Linked DNA regions of Natronomonas pharaonis DSM 2160. The main gene of each other region encodes a partner of the protein of the gene in region 5 in a complex. Links are inferred from orthologs where the notes say so. Each region holds a gene or a part of one and is shown on either strand. Other genes may lie near its edges. The genes, in order: NP_RS07030, NP_RS12505, NP_RS09095, NP_RS07025 and NP_RS00270.

Region 1 (2,845 bases), 1.3 Mb from region 5 along the record:
CCGGCATGACGTTTTCGTCGAGCACCGGCTCTTCGTCCGCTGGCTCCGCGTCGGTCTCTGGTTCGTCTGCTTCGGCCTCGTCGGCTGCCTCGTCGGCTGCCTCCTCGGCGGGCGGTTCGTCCGCTGTGGGGTCGGCCTCGTCGGCCGCGGCCGCCGGCTCCTCGAAGTCCTCTTCGAGCTCGTCTTCGAGCTCGTCGAGTTCCTCGTCGAGTTCGGCAGCGTCAGTCCCCTCGTCGTTTTCGCTCATGCGTTTGCCTCGATTCTGATGAGTTCGTTCAGCTTCGCGGTTCGCTCGCCGCCGACCGCGCCCGTCTTGATGAACGGAGCGTCGGTCGCAACAGCGAGGTGTGCGATGGTCGTGTCCTCAGTTTCGCCGCTTCGGTGGGAGACGACCGGGTCGTAGCCGTTCCGGGTCGCAAGCTCGATTGCGTCAAACGCGTCCGACAGTGTCCCGATCTGATTCGGTTTGATGAGGATACTGTTTGCGGCACCGTCGTCGATGCCACGCTGGAGCCGCTCGGTGTTGGTGACAAAGAGGTCGTCACCACAGATGAGCGTCCGGTCGCCGACGCGTTCGGTGAGTTCGGCGAACCCGCTGAAGTCGTCTTCGTCAAGCGGGTCCTCGACGTAGACGAGATTGTACTCCTCGACGAGGTCGGCGATATACGCCACCTGTTCGTCGGGAGACCTCGTCTCGTCGCCGTAGTGGTAGACGCCGTCCTCGTAGAGTTCGGCACCGGCCACGTCGAGGCCGAACCGAATCTCGAAGCCGACCTCGTCTTCGACGGCCGCGATGGCCTCCTCCATAATTTCGAAGGCCTCGCTGTCGTCAATCGAGGGTGCCCACGCGCCCTCGTCGCCCTTCGCTGCGGGCACGCCACGCTCATCGAGTTGGCGCTGGACCTCGCCGTGGACCTTCGCGTTCGCGAAGACGGCATCGGCGACCGACGGTGCTCCGACAGGGGCAGCGAGGAACTCTTGGATGTGTGTCGCGTCGGCGGCGTGTTCGCCACCACCGATGACGTTGCCGAGCGGGACCGGAAAGTCACGCCCGCGGAACGCGCCGCCGAGATGCTGGTACAGCGGCGCGCCGAGAACGTCGGCGGCAGCCTTCGCGGCAGCCATCGAGATGGCGACGGCGCTGTTGGCTCCGATTTCCGAGAAATCGTCGGTCCCGTCCGCGCCGTGGAGCGCGTTGTCGACGCCGCGCTGGTCGCCAGCGTACACCTGTCCCTCGATTCGCGGGACGGCAAGCTCGCGGGCCTGCGCAATGGCCTCTTCAGCGGGCCGTTCGACGGCCTCGTATTCGCCCGTCGATGCGCCCGACGGGGCCGCACCACGACCGAAGCCGCCGTTTTCCGTCCGCACCTCGGCCTCGACGGTCGGGTTGCCCCGGCTGTCGAGGATTTTCCGGAGTCTGACCTCAGTGATAAGCGTCATTTTTCACCCCGGTGGACGGTAAACGGCAGTGCGTCGGCGTCGTACTCCTCGGCGGCGACCAGTATCGGTTCCGTCTGGTCGGTTTCGATGAGTACCGGCGCGCCGTAGGACACCTGCAGGGCTCGCGCCCCGAGGATGCGTGCCTTCTCGTAGCGGTTGGTTCCTCTCATTGGTAGGGGGAGACGATGTCGACGAGGTCCTTGTGGGAGACGAGCATTCGCCGACAGCAGGCTCGCTCGACACCGAGTTCGTCGAGGACCTCCGCCGGGTCTTCATCGCCCTCGCGGGCGCGTTCCTTGAACTCCCCCCAGTGCTCGCCGACGACGGTTCCGCACGTGAAACACCGGACCGGTACCATCATACCTGCATCACCTCAGCGGTAGGACTTCTGGTAGCGAGCCCGTGCGCCGGGGCCGCCCCACTTTTTCGGTTCGGACTGCCGCACGTCGTTGACGAGCAGCGACCGGTCGAAGGACATGAACGCGTCACGGAGCTCGGCGTCGTTGGTATGTTCGACGAGCCCGCGGGCGATGGCTGTCCGGACAGCGTCGGCCTGTCCGGCGAAGCCGCCGCCAGAGACGGTGACTTCGATGTCGACCTCGTCGCGGAGGTCGTCGGCAGCGATGCGGAACGGTTCGAGCATCTTCAGCCGCGCCTGCTCGGGTTCGACCAGCTCGACGGGTTCGGCGTTGATGCGAACCCGCCCGGAGCCGTCCGAAACCGTCGCTCGGGCGACGGCCGTCTTCTTCTTTCCGGATGTGTTAGTTACCATGTGACGTTAGCACCCAAGTTCTCGCTGACTTCACCGAGCGAGACGAACTTGATGTTCGAGAGCCGGTCAAGCGAGGTGTCCTCAAGAACCTCCGCCTCTTCATAGGGGTTGCCCATGTAGATGCGGACGTTCTCGAAGGCCTCGCGACCGCGTGTCGTCTTGTATGGAAGCATCCCTCGCACGGAGCGCTTGAAGATGCGGTCCGGCCGCTTGGGGTATCGGGGGCCACGGTCGGAGCCGACCTCGTCGCGCTTGCGGTAGACTTCCATGATGTCGTCTTCGCTGCCCGTGATGACCGCCTGCTCGGCGTTGACAACGGCGATGCGCTCGCCGTCGAGGGCTCGCTCTGCGACCTGCGATGCGACGCGACCGAGGATACAGTCGCGAGCATCGATAACGACATCCGCGTCGAATTCTGCGTAACTCATCGAATCACCCGTACGTTGGAACCGTCGGGGTTGTCTTCGAGTGCCTGTTCGAGTTCGATTGCGTCGCCAACCTGGTCGATTTTCGTCTGGGCCGTCGACGAGAAGTCGACAGCAGCGACAGTGACCTCCTTTCGGAGGGCACCGGACCCGAGCACCTTGCCGGGCACGATGACGGTTTCGTCCTCTCGGGCGTATCGTTCGATAC
Region 2 (2,947 bases), 2.4 Mb from region 5 along the record:
GTCGCCGTACTCACCGAGGAAGGTGTCGCCACAGCGGGGACACTGCTCGCGGTCCGTCGTGCCGTCCTCGTTGTAGAACTCGTAGCGGGCCATCCTCAGGCCTCCTCAGCCGCCTCTTCGTCGGCTTCTTCGTCTGCTTCGATCTTGTTCCGTTCGAGGGCGTGGTCCTGCTCGACGGCCTTGGCGTCGTCGGCGCTGTCGTAGACCTTGGCGTGGCCGACCGTCTTCCGCATCCCGTATTTCGTATCGAGTTTGCGAACGACGACCTCGCTGGCGTCCTTGTTGAGCTTGGCCGCGAGGGAGTCGCGGACGGAGAGTCGGGACGGGGTCGCCTCCTCGTGAGTCAGCTGGAACCGGACATCGGTCCGGTGCAACATCGGGTTTTCGTCTTCGTCAATGATGTCGACGTCCATGGTTACGTTACCACGAGTTTCCGTCGAAGCACCTAAAAGGATTTCGAAGCCATAGACACGGCGACGCCCGCCGGAGCGGCTAGGAGAGAATCGACTCGATTTGGCTGTAGTCGCTTTGCATCCGCTCGATGATGTCCCGACATTCCGCCTGCGTCTCGTCGGTGACGTGGACAAGCACCATCCCTTCGCCGGGCTGGCCGTAGACGACCGAGGCCCCCACAGGGGCGGCGACAACCGCCGGCAGGGACGCGAGGTCTTCCTCGCCGTCGACGACGACGACCGTCGGGTCCGGCCGGTCGAGGGCCGTCGACAGCGCCTCCAGCAGGTCGTCGGTAATCGTCGACTGCGGATTGGCGACATCGATTCGTTCGTCGAACTCCTCTATCGCCGACAACACCTTCCGCTCGACACGTTCGCGCTCGGTCTTGCCGTCGACGATGGCTGCCGCCGGGCGGTGGCCCGCCTCCAGCAGGTGGTAGGTGACGATGTCGCCGACCGCGACGAGTGGGTCGCCAGCGTCGGCGAGCAGCTCGTCGGTGTCGGTATATATCTCACCGAGCGGGTCCTTGAGCTCGCCGCGCATCTCGGTTGGCAGCTTTGCGAGGATTTTCGACATGTTACCGGACCTTCAGCGCGTAGCGTCCCGGTTCGGAGATGCCCATCTCCTCGGCGATGCGGCTGTCCTCGGGATGGGCGACAACGACGTAGCCGGCCCAGTCCTCAGTCATCGAGGTCGACCCGCAGGACGGACACTGCTCGCCGTCGTCGACTTCGAGGACGCGATGGCAGTCGCGACACACCAGCCGGTCCGCCATCTAATCACCCGCCTGCGCCTCGCGGCGCTGCCGTTCCTCTTCGAGCCAGCCGTGCTTGCCGAGTCCCGGCTGCTTGGCTGTCAGGCCGATTTTGGAGTCTCGGGGGTTGCGCTCGTCGATGGACTTGGTGACGATGCGTGCGCGGACGGAGTCGCCAACACTCAGCACGCGGTTGGAGTCTCTGGACGCGAGCTGCTGGTTTTCCTCGTCGTAGGCGAGATACTCGTCGGAGATCTGAGAGACGTGCAGCAGGCCATCGACCGGACCGATGCCGACGAAGGCACCGAAGTTGACAACCTCGACGACTTCCCCGTCGACGACTTCCTGCATCTGAGGATCGAACGTGACGGCGTCGAACTCCGCCTCGTAGTAGACGCCGGGGCGGTTCGGCAACACCGCGCCGTCGCCGATATCGTGGACCGCAGTTACCGAGACGATACTGCCGACGTCTTCGTCCATCTGTCCTTCGAGCTTGTCCTGTAGGAGCCGCTTGACCAGCTCGGGCGACACGTCCGCGAGGTGTCTGGGCGGCACCTCAACCGTATCTTTGAGTCGGACCCGTTTGTACATGCTATGGTTCAGTGATTTCGAATTTGGTTCGCCCCCGTAAACTAATTACGGGAACGTTCGCTTCCAGCAGCCGCTCACGGAGCGGCATATCGCTCGTCACCGCGTAGTCTGCCTCGCGGCCGAGTTCGACGACGGCATCGTCGGCGTACTCAGCGTTGTGCTCGACGACCGCACACTCCCGTTCGGCAAGGTCGGCACCCACACTCGCGGCGGTCGCCTCCTCGCCACCGCCGCCCGAGAGGGATTCGAGTTCCTCGACGACGGCCTGTGGGACGACAGCCTCGTACTCGCCGAGCAGGCGGTCGAGTTCCGCGAAGGTTCTGACGCCGACTTCGACCGGAGCCATCAGTGCGTTCGTATCGAGCACCACGCGCATCACCGAAGCGTTCCGACGCCGATGAGCCGCCAGCGAGCGCCCACGCGGCGGTTGATAGCGATTTTCGAGCCGTCGGGCGCACAGACCGGTCGTTTCAGTTGTACCTCACACTCGTCGTCGCGAGCGCTCGTAACCGAGCCGACAGTGGTTGCCGTCCCGACGGTCAACATTAGCGGCTCGCCGGTCGATATCGGCTCTATCTCCTCGGCGTCCTCGCCGACGACGCGGTCGAGGAGTTCGACATCCATCGTGAACGACTCCCGCGTCGGCGGCAGCGACCCCGGCGGGCCAGCGACCTGACCTGCCAGCGCGTCGCCCTTCGTCAGCGAGGGGTCGAGGCCGGTCCCGACACCGAGCAGACCGCCGGGCGTGACGGTGTCGACGAACTCGCCGCCAGCCTGTAGCGACCGAACCGTCGTCTCGACGGGCTGGTACTCCGACTGGCCGCCTTCCTCGATTTCGCGGCCGGGCTTGATTTCGATATCGTCGTCGGCCTCAAGCTGTCCCTGCGTGAGCGAACCGCCGAGAACGCCGCCGGTCAGGTCCTCCCACGTCGTCCCCGGTCGGTTGATGTCGAACGAACGAGCGACCTGCAGGCGCGCGTCAGCGTCGGGGTCCCGGTCGGGGGTCGGAATCTCGGATTCGATAGTCTGCATCAGCAGGTCCATGTTCACGTCCTGCTGGGCGGAAATCGGGACCACCGGCGCGTCTTCTGCGACGGTGCCGTCGACGAACTCCTCGATGGCCTCGTAGTTGTCGAGTGCCTGTTCGCG
Region 3 (2,903 bases), 1.7 Mb from region 5 along the record:
GATGCCTGCCGCCTCTACGGCCGCCGCTGCCCCTCGGTAGCCGGCATCACGACCGCCGGCCAGCACGAGCAGGCGGCGCTCGTTCGTCGCTGACGCCTCCGAGCAGAGCCCACGCGCCGTCTCCCGGACGGTGTCCATGCGGGAGCCAACGTCGGCGCGGCGGAAGGCTTCGTCGGTCGCCGGCTCCGGACGGAGCAGACGCCTCGGCGTGCTTGGCAAGGGTTAAATGGCGCGGCACCGGACGGAGAGGTATGAGTAGCACAAGCGACAAACGCAGGGACCACTCGTGTATCTCCTGCGGTATCAGCATTTCCGGAACGGACGCGGCGAAGTTCGACTGTCCGGAGTGCGGAACGCTGATTTACCGCTGTTCGAAGTGCCGCAAGCAGAGTAACCTCTACGAGTGCCCCGACTGCGGGTTCACCGGACCGTAACAACCATGGGAAAAGTCGCTGCCAAGATGAAAGTCATGCCGCAGAGCCCCGAGGTCGACCTGGACGAACTTCAGGACCGCCTCGAGAACTCCCTGCCAGAAGGCGCGAAGATCAGCCGCGTCGACCGCGAAGACGTCGCCTTCGGCCTCATCGCGCTGTTCCCGACGGTTATCATCCCTGACGAAGCCGGCGGGACCGACACCGTCGAGGACGCCTTCAGCGGCGTCGACGGTGTCGAAAGCGTCGATGTCGACGAAGTCGGCCGGATATAAACCACCATCTCTCCGTTTTCCAAAGCGAGCACACCTTGATAGCCGCCGGTGTCAGGGTCTCGACCCCGCGTTCCGAGACCGTTACTTTGATGCATAATACCTCGAATACTTCGGTGCGGCCGGCACTCCGCCCACGGCGAGTGGGCGGCTGGGGAAGGAGCGTCGCCGGAACGCACCTTTTATGTGTGGGTCCTGTTTAGGGTGGGTCAAGAATGCCTAGTTCGAACGGTCCACGTCAAGCAACTCGTAACAAGCTGAAAAACGACGCTCGCGAACGCGGTACGTCGCCGCCGCAGCGTTCCATCGAAGAGTACGACGACGGCGAGAAGGTCCACCTCAAGCTCGACCCCTCGGTTCCGAACGGTCAGTTCCACCCGCGATTCAACGGCCGCACCGGAACGGTCGTCGGCGAGCAGGGCGACGCCTTCAAGGTCGAAATCGAAGACGGCAACGTGACCAAGACGGTCATCGCCGCCCCTGCACACCTTCGCCGCCAGCAGGCATGACGATATTCAAGGAGGTACTCGACGAAGAGTACCTCACGACACCGGAGGCCAAGGAGCTGCTGGCTGACATCGAGGCCGAGCGCGCGCTCGACGAAGACCGCGAAATGCGGTACGAACTCGCTCGTGCCATCGAGCACGTCAACCGCTTTGCCCTCCTCGACGTCGAGGAAGCACAAGCGCTCGTCGAGGACCTACGGGAGCTCGAGAAGGTGGACGAGGCAACCGCCTACAAGGTCGCAAATCTCCTGCCGGAAGACCGCGACGAGCTCCGGACCGTCTTCGCACAGGAACGGTACTCGCTTTCGGGCGACGAACTCGACGACATTCTCGACATCGTCGCCAAGTACGCCTGAATCGACCCCTGTTTTAAATATCGGCTTCCCGTACGTGGGTGTATGAGCGACGACGGAGACGACACCGCAGCACGGACAGCGGTCGTGTTGGATTTCTTGCCGCGGGGGAGCCCGAGCGACGACCGACCACAGTACGAGAAGTCCCCGGTCGCCTTCGCGGTCGGCGAGGAGGACTTCCAACTCGTGGAGGCGGCGCTTACCGACGACGCCGGTATCAACATCGGCGACCGAATCGAGATTGATCCGGTCGGAGACAACGTCAAAGACCTCCGGACCGTTGAGTATAGGGACCTCACGAGCACCGCCGAATCGGAACTGGAGTACGCTATCGAGTCGATAATCGATGCCGACGAGGCGCAGTTTGTTGATTTCTACAACGACGCCCAGCCGATTACGACCCGGCTCCACGTGCTGAACCTCCTGCCGGGAATCGGGAAGAAGCTCCGGAACAACGTCCTCGATGCCAGGAAGCGACAGCCCTTCGAGGATTTCGACGACATCGAGGAGCGGGTTTCAGGACTCCACGACCCCAAAGGCGTGCTCATCGAGCGAATCACTGAGGAGCTACAGGAAGACGACCTGAAGTACCGCATCTTCGCCCGCCGTGACGACGAGTAGCGGCAGTGAAGGGTGAACCATATACGACTCGCGGCATAGACTGCTGATATGCGCGACCCCGACGCGCTCCTCGTCCGGGCAGGCGTCCGCGGCGACCCGGAGCGCGACCAGCATTTCCTCATCGACGACCGCGTTCTCGACCGCCTACCGGGCTATCTGCCGGACTCGGCCGACACTGACCACGTCCTCGAAATCGGTGGCGGGACGGGGGCACTCACTGACCGACTGCTTGACGTCGCCGACCGCGTGACGGTTATCGAACGAGACCCCGGGCTGGCGACGTTTCTGACCGACGAGTTCGCCGACGAGATCGAGGCGGGGTCGTTGACCGTCATCGAGGGGGATGCACTGGAGGTCCCACTGCCCGATTTTACTGCATCCGTGTCGAATCTCCCGTACGGGGTTTCCTCGGAGATTGCGTTCCGGCTGCTGCCCGAAAAGCGGCCGCTGGTGTTGATGTTCCAGCAGGAGTTCGCCGAACGGATGGCTGCGGAACCAGGGACAGACGAGTACGGACGGCTCTCGGTGACGGCCGGCCACTACGCGGATGTCGAGGTTGTTGAGCCGGTGCCGAAAGAAGCGTTTTCGCCGCCGCCGGCGGTCGAAAGCGCCGTTGTGCGAACGACACCACGCGAACCGCCCTACGAAGTGCCGGACGACGAACTGTTTATGCGCCTCGTCCGGGCTGTTTTCACCCAGCGTCGTAAGACGATGCGGAAC
Region 4 (2,828 bases), 1.3 Mb from region 5 along the record:
TCAAATCCTGCTCCCTGCATCCACTTCTCAGGAGTAATAACGATGAGTAGCAAGACGAACCCGAGGCTATCCAGTCTCATCGCCGACCTGAAGTCGACCGCCCGCAACGGCGGTGGCGAGGTCTGGAGCGATGTGGCCGAGCGCCTCGAAAAGCCCCGGAGCACGCACGCGGAAGTTAATCTGGGTCGTATCGAACGATACGCCCGAGAGGACGAAACCGTCATCGTGCCCGGCAAGGTGCTCGGGTCCGGTGCCCTCCGAAAGGAGGTCACTGTCGCTGCTGTCGACTTCTCGTCGACGGCCCAGACGAAAATCGACCAGGTTGGCGACGCAATCGAACTCGAACAGGCACTCGAAGACAACCCCGACGGTTCCAACGTACGGGTGATTCGATGAGTTACGCAGAATTCGACGCGGATGTCGTTATCGATGCTCGCGACTGTATCCTCGGTCGCGTCGCATCGCAGGTCGCAGAGCGAGCCCTCGACGGCGAGCGCATCGCCGTTGTCAACGCCGAGCAGGCGGTCATCACGGGCAGCGAAGACGACATCATGGAAGTCTACCGCAAGCGCGACGAGGTCGGCTCCGACCGTGGCCCCCGATACCCCAAGCGGCCGGACCGCATCTTCAAGCGCTCCGTGCGAGGGATGCTTCCATACAAGACGACACGCGGTCGCGAGGCCTTCGAGAACGTCCGCATCTACATGGGCAACCCCTATGAAGAGGCGGAGGTTCTTGAGGACACCTCGCTTGACCGGCTCTCGAACATCAAGTTCGTCTCGCTCGGTGAAGTCAGCGAGAACTTGGGTGCTAACGTCACATGGTAACTAACACATCCGGAAAGAAGAAGACGGCCGTCGCCCGAGCGACGGTTTCGGACGGCTCCGGGCGGGTTCGCATCAACGCCGAACCCGTCGAGCTGGTCGAACCCGAGCAGGCGCGGCTGAAGATGCTCGAACCGTTCCGCATCGCTGCCGACGACCTCCGCGACGAGGTCGACATCGAAGTCACCGTCTCTGGCGGCGGCTTCGCCGGACAGGCCGACGCTGTCCGGACAGCCATCGCCCGCGGGCTCGTCGAACATACCAACGACGCCGAGCTCCGTGACGCGTTCATGTCCTTCGACCGGTCGCTGCTCGTCAACGACGTGCGGCAGTCCGAACCGAAAAAGTGGGGCGGCCCCGGCGCACGGGCTCGCTACCAGAAGTCCTACCGCTGAGGTGATGCAGGTATGATGGTACCGGTCCGGTGTTTCACGTGCGGAACCGTCGTCGGCGAGCACTGGGGGGAGTTCAAGGAACGCGCCCGCGAGGGCGATGAAGACCCGGCGGAGGTCCTCGACGAACTCGGTGTCGAGCGAGCCTGCTGTCGGCGAATGCTCGTCTCCCACAAGGACCTCGTCGACATCGTCTCCCCCTACCAATGAGAGGAACCAACCGCTACGAGAAGGCACGCATCCTCGGGGCGCGAGCCCTGCAGGTGTCCTACGGCGCGCCGGTACTCATCGAAACCGACCAGACGGAACCGATACTGGTCGCCGCCGAGGAGTACGACGCCGACGCACTGCCGTTTACCGTCCACCGGGGTGAAAAATGACGCTTATCACTGAGGTCAGACTCCGGAAAATCCTCGACAGCCGGGGCAACCCGACCGTCGAGGCCGAGGTGCGGACGGAAAACGGCGGCTTCGGTCGTGGTGCGGCCCCGTCGGGCGCATCGACGGGCGAATACGAGGCCGTCGAACGGCCCGCTGAAGAGGCCATTGCGCAGGCCCGCGAGCTTGCCGTCCCGCGAATCGAGGGACAGGTGTACGCTGGCGACCAGCGCGGCGTCGACAACGCGCTCCACGGCGCGGACGGGACCGACGATTTCTCGGAAATCGGAGCCAACAGCGCCGTCGCCATCTCGATGGCTGCCGCGAAGGCTGCCGCCGACGTTCTCGGCGCGCCGCTGTACCAGCATCTCGGCGGCGCGTTCCGCGGGCGTGACTTTCCGGTCCCGCTCGGCAACGTCATCGGTGGTGGCGAACACGCCGCCGACGCGACACACATCCAAGAGTTCCTCGCTGCCCCTGTCGGAGCACCGTCGGTCGCCGATGCCGTCTTCGCGAACGCGAAGGTCCACGGCGAGGTCCAGCGCCAACTCGATGAGCGTGGCGTGCCCGCAGCGAAGGGCGACGAGGGCGCGTGGGCACCCTCGATTGACGACAGCGAGGCCTTCGAAATTATGGAGGAGGCCATCGCGGCCGTCGAAGACGAGGTCGGCTTCGAGATTCGGTTCGGCCTCGACGTGGCCGGTGCCGAACTCTACGAGGACGGCGTCTACCACTACGGCGACGAGACGAGGTCTCCCGACGAACAGGTGGCGTATATCGCCGACCTCGTCGAGGAGTACAATCTCGTCTACGTCGAGGACCCGCTTGACGAAGACGACTTCAGCGGGTTCGCCGAACTCACCGAACGCGTCGGCGACCGGACGCTCATCTGTGGTGACGACCTCTTTGTCACCAACACCGAGCGGCTCCAGCGTGGCATCGACGACGGTGCCGCAAACAGTATCCTCATCAAACCGAATCAGATCGGGACACTGTCGGACGCGTTTGACGCAATCGAGCTTGCGACCCGGAACGGCTACGACCCGGTCGTCTCCCACCGAAGCGGCGAAACTGAGGACACGACCATCGCACACCTCGCTGTTGCGACCGACGCTCCGTTCATCAAGACGGGCGCGGTCGGCGGCGAGCGAACCGCGAAGCTGAACGAACTCATCAGAATCGAGGCAAACGCATGAGCGAAAACGACGAGGGGACTGACGCTGCCGAACTCGACG
Region 5 (2,698 bases):
GGACAGATACGACCCCACTGAGTGGCGTGGAGGTCACGCGCCTCGAAGTGCGGCTGCGAACGGGACAGCGGCGAACGAAGCCGCCGAAGGTGGCTGAGAACACCCATGTAGTCGGTCCGGTCGACGAGCTGGCTGACGCCGGAGCGCCCGCCGACCCAGTTCCCGGTCGCGATGGGGTGTTCGAGCCGCTCTGTCAGCACGTCCGAACGAACAACGGTACTCACAGAGAGGTCGCGGTTCCGCATGTTGGCGCGTTCGAGCTGGTATTTGACGTCCCGGGAGAGCTTGTTCAGCGCCGTCCGGAACAGGTCCTTCATCAGGTCGCCGGAGACCTTCAGCCGCTTGTTGGCGTAGTGGTCCTTGTCGTCGGACTCGCGCCGACCGAGCGCGAGTTCGAAGCAGGCCTCGGCCATCCGGCAGAGGTAGACCGCCTTGTTCATGCGAACTTCCTCGTCTTCGACGCCTTCCTCGTGGAGATGCGGCAGAAGATAGCGGTCGATGACGTAGTTGGCCCGCTTGAGCTGGTAGTTTTTGCCCTGTCCGGCGGCGACCCGCTGGCCGAGCGTCTCGATGGCCTCGGAGGTCGTCTGGACCTCCGCGGCCTCGAGGTTCTCCAGCATGTATTTCACGATTTCGGGGTCGTCGCTCACGCGGTGGACGATTTCCTCGTCGGACTCCAGCCCCAGCGCCCGCACCAGCGTGACGAAGTTGATGCTGCCGGAGACGGAGGGGAACGACACCTCGAGGATACCGTTCCGGTTCCGCTCACACAGCACCAGCGCACGGTAGCCGCGGCGCTGGGAGAACGTCTTGGCGATCTGGATTTCGTCGCCGTATTTCGTGTCGTATTCGGCGAGAATCTTGTTCGGCGCGAGGTCTTCGCTCGTCATCAGGACGCGCTCGGAGCCGTTGACGATGAAGTAGCCGCCGGGGTCGGCGGGGTCTTCGCCGATTTCGATGAGCTCTTCGTCGTTGAAGTCGGCGATGTTACACTTGTTGGAGCCGACCATCACCGGCATTCGGCCGACCTTGGTTTCGGCTTGGTCGACAACCTGTTCTTCCTCCTCGTCGCCGCCGCGAACGATGCTCATCTCCATGAACACCGGCGCGGAGTAGGTGATATTCCGGAGGCGGGCTTCCTGCGGGTAGAGCAGCTCCTCGGAGCCGTCAGCCTCCCGGACCCGCGGTGTCACGATGCGGACGTTGCCGAGGTCGACCCGGACCGGCTCTTGACCCTCCTTGTCGCCGATATCCGTGTCGATGGACTCCTTTTCGTCGACGACGTCCTGCATGCCCCGGTCGAGGAAATTGTTGAACGACCGGAAGTGGTGTTCGGCGAGCCGCTCCCGTGAGAAGTATTCCCGAGAAACGGAGCGTCTGTCCTCCCGGTTCATTCTACCACCAGCCGGTAGACGACGGCTTCATCCGTCGTTCGGGAGTCGCGAACGATTTTGACCACGTTGCCCGGCTCGGCATCGTCGGGCAGTGCGGCGTCGCGACGCTGTATTTTTGGCAGGTCTGTGCGCTTGATGTCGTACTCCGCGAGCACGTCCTCTACTTCCTCCCTGTCGAGGACCGTGTGCTCCGGAACCATGTTGTGTTGGCTTACGTCTACCATGTGTTTGGCTGACCCGGTGAAGAAGCTGTCACGAGATACTACAGCGTGCTATAGCCGGCAGGGATTTAAGGGTTGCCAAATCTGACGGCCGCGGCTATCCGTGCCGCCTCTCGTGCGGCACGGGGCTGCTCGTTGGCTCTCTTTCGGCGTCGGCCTTCAAAAACCCTTGTGTCGCCTCCGGGGTCGACCCAACGACACGGCTTTGCTCGCCGCTCACACGACGTGTTCGGTGTCGTAGGAGCCGAGCACGCGGACCCAGCCCTCGCCGGCAATGTCGCGTACTGCTTCGAGTGCGTTCTGGGTCCGTTCCTCATAGAGTCCGGCCGCGAAATCAACGTGGAAGACGTAGTCGCCAAGCCGCTCGCCGCTCGGCCGCGACTCGACCCGCGAGAGGTTGATATCGCGCTCGGCGAACGGTTCGAGCAACTCCAAGAGAAGCCCGGGATGGTTCGTGTTCGGGTAGACGATGATAGTGCTTTTGCCGCCAGCCTCGGAGCGTTCCGTCTCCGGCGCGAGCACGACAAAGCGCGTGGCGTTGGAGGTGCTATCCTGAATGTCGCGGGCAAGGACTTGGAGGCCGTCGCCGGCAGTGTCGGGATGGCCGATGGCGGCGACGCTTGGGTCCTCGCGGGCGCGTTCGACGCCACGAGCCGTCGAGGCGACGGCTTCCGTCTGTGCGCTCGGATACTCCGCGCTGAGGAACTCTCGACACTGCGCCAGCGCCTGTGGGTGGCTGGCGACAATGTCGAACTCGCTGGCTTGGGCCAACAGTGCGTGTTGAATCGGCGTGACGATTTCACGGACGATGGCGACGTTGCGGTCCGCCAGCGCGTCGAGCGATTCGGTGACCGACCCTTCGATGCTGTTTTCTATCGGGACGACGCCGCGTTCGTACTCGCCGCCGGCGACGCCCTCGACGATACCGGTCACCGACTCGACGAACTCGATGTCGTCGGTGACCGCCTTCGCAGCACGATGTGAGTAGGTGCCTTCCGGACCGAGCGTAAGCGCCTTCATCGACCGCGGGTAGACGGCCGGCCGGCAAAAGCGATGGGGTCGCCGCGGTCTGTCCGTCGGGTT

What was found.
Region 1: NP_RS00270 (region 5) and NP_RS07030 share a complex: the UniProt entries of both Methanocaldococcus jannaschii proteins name them as parts of the RNA polymerase complex. The link is inferred for Natronomonas pharaonis DSM 2160 from one-to-one orthologs.
Region 2: NP_RS00270 (region 5) and NP_RS12505 share a complex: the UniProt entries of both Methanocaldococcus jannaschii proteins name them as parts of the RNA polymerase complex. The link is inferred for Natronomonas pharaonis DSM 2160 from one-to-one orthologs.
Region 3: NP_RS00270 (region 5) and NP_RS09095 share a complex: the UniProt entries of both Methanocaldococcus jannaschii proteins name them as parts of the RNA polymerase complex. The link is inferred for Natronomonas pharaonis DSM 2160 from one-to-one orthologs.
Region 4: NP_RS00270 (region 5) and NP_RS07025 share a complex: the UniProt entries of both Methanocaldococcus jannaschii proteins name them as parts of the RNA polymerase complex. The link is inferred for Natronomonas pharaonis DSM 2160 from one-to-one orthologs.

What each region holds. Positions count from the first base shown.
Region 1 is NC_007426.1:1,366,886-1,369,730, reverse strand. What follows is about bases 24-2,845. They hold NP_RS07030 (DNA-directed RNA polymerase subunit K), read right to left. Parts: upstream 1,611-2,845; coding sequence 1,437-1,610; downstream 24-1,436. Other genes in these bases: NP_RS07010 (50S ribosomal protein L18e), read right to left, coding at 2,637-2,845; NP_RS07015 (50S ribosomal protein L13), read right to left, coding at 2,206-2,640; NP_RS07020 (30S ribosomal protein S9), read right to left, coding at 1,814-2,212; NP_RS07025 (DNA-directed RNA polymerase subunit N), read right to left, coding at 1,607-1,801; eno (phosphopyruvate hydratase), read right to left, coding at 244-1,440. Outside these bases: more of rpsB, read right to left, coding at 1-23. UniProt on the Methanocaldococcus jannaschii protein: DNA-dependent RNA polymerase (RNAP) catalyzes the transcription of DNA into RNA using the four ribonucleoside triphosphates as substrates.
Region 2 is NC_007426.1:2,464,139-2,467,085, forward strand. What follows is about bases 14-2,937. They hold NP_RS12505 (DNA-directed RNA polymerase), read right to left. Parts: upstream 1,799-2,937; coding sequence 1,229-1,798; downstream 14-1,228. Other genes in these bases: NP_RS12485 (30S ribosomal protein S27ae), read right to left, coding at 14-93; NP_RS12490 (30S ribosomal protein S24e), read right to left, coding at 96-413; NP_RS12495 (GTP-dependent dephospho-CoA kinase family protein), read right to left, coding at 493-1,029; spt4 (transcription elongation factor subunit Spt4), read right to left, coding at 1,031-1,228; NP_RS12510 (PIN domain-containing protein), read right to left, coding at 1,800-2,174. Also shown: more of NP_RS12485, read right to left, coding at 1-13; more of NP_RS12515, read right to left, coding at 2,938-2,947. UniProt on the Methanocaldococcus jannaschii protein: DNA-dependent RNA polymerase (RNAP) catalyzes the transcription of DNA into RNA using the four ribonucleoside triphosphates as substrates.
Region 3 is NC_007426.1:1,775,645-1,778,547, reverse strand. Bases 7-2,886 are described here. They hold NP_RS09095 (RNA polymerase Rpb4 family protein), read left to right. Parts: upstream 7-1,208; coding sequence 1,209-1,565; downstream 1,566-2,886. Other genes in these bases: NP_RS09085 (16S ribosomal RNA methyltransferase A), read left to right, coding at 2,232-2,886; NP_RS09090 (DUF655 domain-containing protein), read left to right, coding at 1,608-2,183; NP_RS09100 (50S ribosomal protein L21e), read left to right, coding at 919-1,212; NP_RS09105 (elongation factor 1-beta), read left to right, coding at 440-706; NP_RS14165 (HVO_2753 family zinc finger protein), read left to right, coding at 252-434. In the rest of the region: more of tmcA, read right to left, coding at 1-6; more of NP_RS09085, read left to right, coding at 2,887-2,903. UniProt on the Methanocaldococcus jannaschii protein: DNA-dependent RNA polymerase (RNAP) catalyzes the transcription of DNA into RNA using the four ribonucleoside triphosphates as substrates. This subunit is less well bound than the others.
Region 4 is NC_007426.1:1,366,699-1,369,526, forward strand. What follows is about bases 24-2,828. They hold NP_RS07025 (DNA-directed RNA polymerase subunit N), read left to right. Parts: upstream 24-1,231; coding sequence 1,232-1,426; downstream 1,427-2,828. Other genes in these bases: NP_RS07010 (50S ribosomal protein L18e), read left to right, coding at 43-396; NP_RS07015 (50S ribosomal protein L13), read left to right, coding at 393-827; NP_RS07020 (30S ribosomal protein S9), read left to right, coding at 821-1,219; NP_RS07030 (DNA-directed RNA polymerase subunit K), read left to right, coding at 1,423-1,596; eno (phosphopyruvate hydratase), read left to right, coding at 1,593-2,789. UniProt on the Methanocaldococcus jannaschii protein: DNA-dependent RNA polymerase (RNAP) catalyzes the transcription of DNA into RNA using the four ribonucleoside triphosphates as substrates.
Region 5 is NC_007426.1:46,145-48,842, reverse strand. Bases 5-2,679 are described here. They hold NP_RS00270 (DNA-directed RNA polymerase subunit H), read right to left. Parts: upstream 1,619-2,679; coding sequence 1,391-1,618; downstream 5-1,390. Other genes in these bases: pheA (prephenate dehydratase), read right to left, coding at 1,832-2,635; NP_RS00275 (DNA-directed RNA polymerase subunit B''), read right to left, coding at 5-1,394. In the rest of the region: more of NP_RS00275, read right to left, coding at 1-4; lpdA (dihydrolipoyl dehydrogenase), read right to left, coding at 2,697-2,698. UniProt on the Methanocaldococcus jannaschii protein: DNA-dependent RNA polymerase (RNAP) catalyzes the transcription of DNA into RNA using the four ribonucleoside triphosphates as substrates.